2 regions of the Carboxydocella sp. JDF658 genome follow, and region 2 is predicted to be linked to the other one. Evidence: riboswitches for the same ligand, from Rfam matches in the RefSeq annotation. Region 2 holds a riboswitch; the other holds the start of a gene.
What was found. A riboswitch is a leader RNA that binds a small molecule or an ion and turns the genes downstream of it on or off. The one in region 2 is predicted to bind S-adenosylmethionine.
Positions count from the first base shown of each region.

Region 1: it holds a riboswitch for S-adenosylmethionine, as region 2 does, so the genes downstream of both, JDF658_RS12370 (hypothetical protein) here and JDF658_RS03300 (homocysteine synthase) in region 2, are expected to answer to the same signal.

Region 1 is NZ_BDLR01000106.1:363-4,037, forward strand. Features, by position in the region: partial or broken gene JDF658_RS14510 (hypothetical protein) at 1-168, shown strand, start outside; gene JDF658_RS12360 (chromate transporter) at 162-707, shown strand; gene JDF658_RS12365 (hypothetical protein) at 710-1,759, shown strand; SAM riboswitch class I at 1,825-1,941, shown strand; gene JDF658_RS12370 (hypothetical protein) at 2,017-2,940, shown strand; gene JDF658_RS12375 (methylenetetrahydrofolate reductase C-terminal domain-containing protein) at 2,924-3,169, shown strand; gene JDF658_RS12380 (methylenetetrahydrofolate reductase) at 3,182-3,675, shown strand, end outside.
Region 2 is NZ_BDLR01000017.1:14,191-17,865, forward strand. Features, by position in the region: gene JDF658_RS03285 (NAD(P)/FAD-dependent oxidoreductase) at 1-1,009, shown strand, start outside; gene rd (rubredoxin) at 1,029-1,187, shown strand; gene JDF658_RS03295 (SurA N-terminal domain-containing protein) at 1,242-1,805, shown strand; SAM riboswitch class I at 1,880-1,984, shown strand; gene JDF658_RS03300 (homocysteine synthase) at 2,050-3,336, shown strand; gene JDF658_RS03305 (DMT family transporter) at 3,346-3,675, opposite strand, start outside.

The DNA.
Region 1 (3,675 bases), on a different contig from region 2:
TTTGCCGGGCGTTTATACTATCTTTACCCCTGTCTGGCACCTGGCCTCAGTCCGGGGGCCAATCTCTGGGAAGCCATCGCTTCTGCACTGAGCATGGATGGCATCGGATTCTGGCAAAAATATCACAGCTTTGCAGGCAAGTGCCTGGGGGAGGGCAAATTATGCTGACAATCTGGCAATTGTTTCTGGCTTTTTTTAAAGTAGGCATTTTCGGCTATGGTGGTGGCCCGGCAGCCATTCCGCTGGCCCAGCAGGAAGTGGTGGAAAATTACCACTGGATGAGCAAAGAGGAATTCACTGATATGCTGGCCATGGCCAATGCCCTGCCCGGACCTATTGCCACCAAGATGGCAGCTTATGTAGGTTATAAAATGGCCGGCTGGTGGGGGGCGGTTGTTGCTCTGGCTGGCGTAGTGGTGCCCACTGCCGTAGCGGTGGTGGCCCTGGGGGCTTTTTTCTGGCGTTATCGCCATCACCCGGGGATTGCAGGGATGTTGAAGGCGGTACGGCCCGTGGTGGTTGTGCTGCTGATTCAGACAGCCTGGGAAATGGGAGCAAATGCCTTTCCCGACCAGTTCACCTGGATAATTGCGGCTGCTTCCCTGCTGGCCCTGCTCTGGCTTAAAATCCACCCGGCCTGGGTGATTTCAGTTAGTATGGCCCTGGGTTTTTTTCTGCAAGTGGGACTTTTTAAGGAGGGACGGTAGTTATGGCAGTAAAAGTAACAGGAATCGGCAGTTTGCCCCATCAGGAGATTGAAGCAGGACTGGCATTAATCCAAAAATATATGGGAGACTGGCCGCACTGGCCGCAATTTCCCGCCCGGGGCTGGCAGGAGGAGTTTGTACCCCAGTATGTTTCCCCGCTCATCCAGCTGGGTCTGGTAGAAAAAAGAGGTACAAAACTGGTTTTTGCTACCGACGGGGAAGATTTTCCCCTGCGTCTGGCGGATTTCTACGAACTTTACCTGGCAGCTCAGGAGGGGGAGAGCAGGGCTCTGGCCGCTTTTGCCCTGCCGGAAGCAAGTGCCAGCGGCCTTTACGCCCTGGTCCGTTCCATTCAGGCTGGCAACTGGCAGGCCCAGGGAGTAAAAGGCCAGCTGAGTGGCCCCATTACCATCGGCTTTCAGCTCTTGCAACCCGATGGCCGGGCGGCTTACTATGATGAGCAGTTGCGGGACGTGATCCTGAAGGCCTGTGAAATGGGAGCCCGCTGGCAGACCCGTTTTTTGCGGGAAGAAACGGGGTTGCCGGTAATAGTCTCGGTGGATGATCCAGGTATCTATGCTCTGGGGCTATCCACCCACATTACCCTGACCCGGGAAGGCATCAAGGAGGATTTGACCACGGTTATGACTGCCATCAAGGCCGAGGGCGGAAGAACCGGTCTGCATTGCTGTGCCGGTACGGACTGGTCCATGGTGATGGAATGCCCGCTGGATATTCTCTTCTTTGATGCCTATGAATATCTTACCTCCTTGCTGGTACATATACCGGCTTTGCAGGCCTATTTCCAGCGAGGTGGGGAAGTGGCCTGGGGACTGGTACCCACTTCTCCCCGGATTGAGACTGAGACCGCAGAGTCCCTGCTGGCCCGCTGGCAGGAAGTGCTGGCAGCCCTGGAACAGCGAGGACTGGACCGGGAACTGGTGCTGCCCCGGAGCTGGCTGACTCCCAGCTGTGGCACAGGAACCCTGTCTGTGGCAGCAGCGGAAAAGGTTTACCATATAACAGCTGAGCTGGCGGAAAAAATTTTCTAAAACAGTTGACATTTTCCCCTGATCTGCATAAAATAGCTTTGTAAACAATTTCATAGGAATTCGTACTCTTATCCAGAGAGGTGGAGGGACTGGCCCGATGAAACCCGGCAACAGCCCATGCGTTGGGGACGACGGATGGGAAATGTGCCAATTCCTGCAGGTGTTTACCTGACAGATAAGAGGAAGAAGGCTATTTATGTCCTCTTCTGCTTATCTGCAGGAGAGGATTTTTTGTTTTCGGGAAAGGGGTGCAGACGATGAGAAAACAGAACCAATGGCAAAAAATTCAGGGGCTGCAACAGTTGCTGGCCAGAGAAACCTGCTGGTATGCTTACAGCCGCAGTGCCTGGTACCGGCAGCTCTGGGATCGCTGGCAACTCCATCCCAAGGACCTGACCGACTGGCAGGTATTTGGCCGCTGGCCCCAGGTGGAAATAGATGATTGGCCGGAAGGAATTCAGCTGACTGAAGAAGAATACTGGAATGGGTTGATCACCGTTACCGATGGCCGGGGTGGCCGCCGGCTGGTGCCCTATACCAGCAAGGACAAGGAACAGGGGATTGAGGCCTACCAGACTCTCTTTCAATTTGCCGGTATCGGCAAAGGGGATAAGGTGGTAATCTGCCCGCCCCTGCCGGGCCTGCTGGACTGGGCCGTTCCGGCCCTGGAACGGCTGGGAGCCTTACCGGTGTTGATTGAAGCCCGGGCTCTGGCCTCCACCCTGGTGGGCAAGGAACCCACCGTGCTGATCATGGGAAAGGAGCAACTGCCTTACCTCTATGGGCTGCCCCTGAAACGGCTGTTGCTGGTCTGGCTGGAAGGGGAAGAAGGGGGCCTGGCGGAGGCCATCCAGGAGGCGCGGCAAATCAGCAACGGGGAGGTAACGGCTCTGGTGCAGCCAGCCTGGTTGCCCTTCCCGGCAGCCATTACCTGTGAAAAGGGCAGTATCCACTGGTTGCATGAACATGTTCTGGCCCAGCAGTCTCCTGGCAACCGACTGCTGCTGACCAGCCTGCGCCTGCAGGCCTGGCCCCTGGTCCGATATGTCAGCCAGCTCAAAGGTATCTGGTCCACTTCCCCCTGTGCCTGTGGTCGGGATGATACTCCGGTGTTGATCAGCCTTGCTACCTGGGGCAAGGAAAAGAAAAGGGGGGGCCAGAGCAATGCCGCAGCCCGCTAAATCCTGTCAGCTTTGCCAGACCTGTCTCAAGCAGCAGACCTTTGACATTTGTCCGGTGCGAGCCTGTGCCAAAGGCTTGAACAGCGGGCCCTGTGGGGGCACCAGGCCGGGCGGCCAGTGCGAGGTGGGCAGCCGCCGCTGCGGCTGGGCCCTGATCTTTCAAAAAGCCAAAACCGCTGCAGTTGCTCTGCCAGCGAATGCGGGCATCAATTTGAAATTCTACGGATAAGGAGAGGTAGCCTTGTTGCAGCAAAAACTGGCTCAGGGGCGTCAGGTATTAACGGTTGAGTTGCCCCCGCCCCGGGGGATTGCTTTTCAGGAAGTGCTGGAGCTGGCCCTTGCTATCAAAGAGAAAGTTACAGCTTATAATATCACCGATAACCAGCGAGCGGTCATGCGCATGAGCCCGGTAGCAATGGCCGCTCTTTTGCTTCAGGCTGGCCTGGAACCTATTTGCCAGTTTACCTGCCGGGATCGCAACCGTTTGGCTCTGCAGTCGGAAATCCTGGGGGCAGCAGCTCTGGGTGTGCGCAATTTTTTGCTGCTAACCGGGGACCATACGCTGGTGGGGGACTGTCCTGGCGCCAAACCGGTTTTTGACCTGGATTCGGTCCAATTGCTGGCTGCTGCTGACAATTTGCGCCGGGGTTTTGCCTTAAACGGTGAACCCTTGCAGGGAGTACCGGATTTGTTTCTGGGGGCGGTGGTTAACCCGGCCCCGGAACTCAGGGAAAT
Region 2 (3,675 bases):
ACCTCCGGCCTGGTATCAGGAAATGGGGGTGGAGCTAAGGCTGGGAATAAAGGCGGAAAGGATTGATCCCGCTTCCCGTCAGGTGTGGTTAGAAGACGGAAGTGTCCTTTCCTATTCATCCCTGATTATAGCCACCGGAAGCCGGGCCTTTTTGCCACCGGTACCGGGCAATCAGCTGGCAGGAGTTTTTACCCTGCGCACCGCTGAGGATGCCCAACGAATCAATGAATTCGCCCGGCCAGGCCAAAAAGGGATCATCATCGGAGGGGGACCGCTGGGGCTGGAAGCGGCCTGGACTCTCAGTCAGCGCGGTATTCAGGTGGCGGTATTAGAACACAATCCGCGTTTGTTGCCTCGCCAGGTGGATGAAAAAGCTTCAGCCTACCTCCACCGGGCTGCCCAGAGAGCGGGGATTGAACTGGTGCTGGCTGCCCAGGCCCAGGCCATTACCGGCACGGAAAAAGTAGAAGCTTTGCAACTGGCTGATGGCCGACAGCTGCTGGCGGATTTTATTCTCTTTTCCACCGGAGTACGGCCCAATCTGGAAATAGCCCAGGCTGCCGGACTTGCCTGCCAGCGGGGCATTGTGGTCGACCGGTATCTTCGCACTTCCCAGGACCAAATCTGGGCTTGCGGGGACGTGGCGGAATACAATGGCCAGGTCTGGGGGCTGTGGCCAGTGGCTCAGGCTCAGGGGCGGGTAGCCGGGATGAATGCTGCTGGCGCTGAGGAAAAATACGTAGAGGTGCCGCCGCCATCCATTCTTAAAGTCATGGGCACCTCCGTCTTCTCCATAGGCAACTGGGCTGAGAGTGGTAGCCAGAAAGTCAAGGAAGACGAAGAGGGCTTTTATTGCAAATTGTGTTTCCAGGGCCGTCAGCTCACTGGTGCCATAGTCATTGGAGATGAGGGCCTGGCCCGGCAGTTAAAACGGGCGGTGGAAAAAGGCATGGAAACGGACCCGGAAGCAGATTTTTCCCGGATTCTGGCGGATCTGGGACAGGGATAAAAAGAAAGGAGATGTTCTTATGGAAAAATACGTCTGTGTTATTTGCGGCTATGTCTATGACCCGGCAGTTGGGGATACGGATAATGGGATTGCTCCTGGCACTCCTTTTGAAGCTCTGCCGGCAGACTGGGTTTGCCCCATGTGTGGCGCTGGCAAGGAAGATTTCGAAAAAGAGTAAGGCTTTTGGCCCCGGGAAAGCCCGGGGCCTTTCTGGCAAGGAGGATAAGATTGTATGCGCAAGCTATTGTTGCTTGTAATCGTATTGCTGGTCATCATTACTGGCTGTGCCAGACAGACTACCTCTCCTCCGCAGCTGGATAATAAAACGGCGGCCATAGTGAACGGCGAAAAGATCAGCACCGTTGACTTTGAACGCCGGGTAGAGAAGAAAAAGTTTGTCCTCACGGCTCAGGGCACGGATTTTAACGGGCCCAGCCGGGAGCATGCCCTGACCATGCTCCGGGAAGAGGTAATCGCTGACCTGGTCAGGGAAACTTTATTAATGCAGGAGGCGACCAGACTAAAGCTGATAGCTACTGATGCGGAAGTAGAGGCGGTTATCAAGGAAATCCGGGCCAATTTTCCCGATGAGGCCACCTTCCAGGCTACAATGCAGGCCCGGGGGCTGACAGTGGAGGCGATGCACAAATATAACCGGCTCCAGCTGACACGACAGAAGCTGGTGCAATACTGGGGCGGGGAGGATAAACTGCAGGAAAGGTTGGCAGAGGTGGAAAAAAAGGCGAAGATCCGTATTAATGATCAGGTAGTGGAACGGATATTGCAAGAAATTTAAATATAATCCCCACTAACTATATTGACATACTTAGATATACATGCTATTGTTATACTACACAAATAAATAGGCGACTCTTATCGCGAGTGGTGGAGGGACTGGCCCGATGAAGCCCGGCAACAGCCGCCTGAAGGCGGAAATGTGCCAAATCCTGCAGGCAAAAGCCTGAGAGATGAGAGGGAAGCATGGTTATGCCAGGCGCCTCTCGGGCGCTTTTAATTTTTTCAAGAAAGGGGAAAGGATAATGAACAAAAAACCAGGCTTTGATACGATTGCACTTCATGGCGGGCAACAACCTGATCCTGCTACTGGAGCCAGGGCTGTGCCCATTTATCAGACTACATCCTATTGCTTCCGTGATTCCCAGCATGCGGCCGACCTGTTTGCCCTGAAGGAAGCGGGCAATATTTATACCCGGATTATGAATCCCACTACTGATGTGTTTGAACAGCGGATGGCCCAGCTGGAAGGAGGAGTAGGGGCACTGGCTGTTTCCTCCGGTCAGGCGGCTATCACTTTCTCCATCCTTAACCTGGCCCAGGCCGGTGATGAAATCGTAGCTTCCAGCAGTCTTTATGGCGGGACCTATAACCTGTTTGCCCACACCCTCCCTAAACTGGGGATCAAGGTGATTTTCGTCGACTCCCGGGATCCGGAAAATTACCGACAGGCTATTACCCCTAAGACCAAAGCCCTTTATGGAGAACTGATCGGGAACCCGCGCCTGGATGTGCTGGATATAGAAAGGGTGGCGGAAATCGCTCATGAAAACGGGATTCCCCTGATTGTGGACAACACCCTGGGGACGCCTTACCTCTGCCGGCCCATAGAACATGGAGCGGATATAGTGGTCCATTCGGCCACCAAGTTTATCGGAGGCCATGGGACTTCTATTGGCGGGGTCATTATTGACGGGGGCAAATTTGACTGGTCGGCCAGTGGTAAATTCCCCGGTCTGACTGAACCCGACCCCAGCTACCACGGGATGAAATACCATGAAGCCCTGGGACCGCTGGCTTATATCGTTAAGGCCAGAGTGCAGTTATTGCGGGATCTGGGTTCCTGCTTGAGTCCCTTCAACAGCTTCCTTTTCCTGCAGGGTCTGGAAACCCTGTCCCTGCGCATGGAGCGGCATAGCAGCAATGCCCTGCAAGTAGCCCGCTGGTTGGAACAGCATCCCCTGGTAGAATGGGTTAACTATCCTGGTTTGGCAAGCAGCCCGGAATACGCCAGGGCACAAAAATACCTGCCCCGGGGCCAGGGAGCTATCCTGACCTTTGGCATTAAGGGCGGTCTGGAGGCAGGCCGGAAATTTATCGATAGCCTTGAATTATTCTCCCATCTGGCCAATGTAGGGGATGCCAAATCCCTGGTCATTCATCCGGCCTCTACCACCCACCAGCAATTAACTCCGGAACAGCAATTGACAACCGGGGTAACGGAAGAAATGATCCGTCTCTCCATTGGTTTGGAAGATGTCAATGACCTGATCGCTGACCTGGATCAGGCCCTGCAAAAAGCCCAGGCCTAAGGCCTGGACTTATTTTTGCAGTAATAGACGGGCACCGATAACCAGGAGCAAGAGACCGGCCAGGTGGGTCCATTGGGGCTGTTTGGGCGTAAGACCAGCCAGGCCCAGATAATCCAGCAAGGCGGCGGTGCTGACCTGGCCGACGATAATTGCTGTAGTGGCGGAAATGGCCCCCAGGCGGCTAATGCCCAGCACGACGGTAGCAATAATGGCTACATTGATAAAACCCCCCAGATAGGCATACCAGGGGACTGTACTGATTTTCCCCCAGGTTGGAAAACCGGTACCGGTAAAAATCAGCACCGCCCCCACTCCCGCCAGTCCCAGCAAATGTACCAG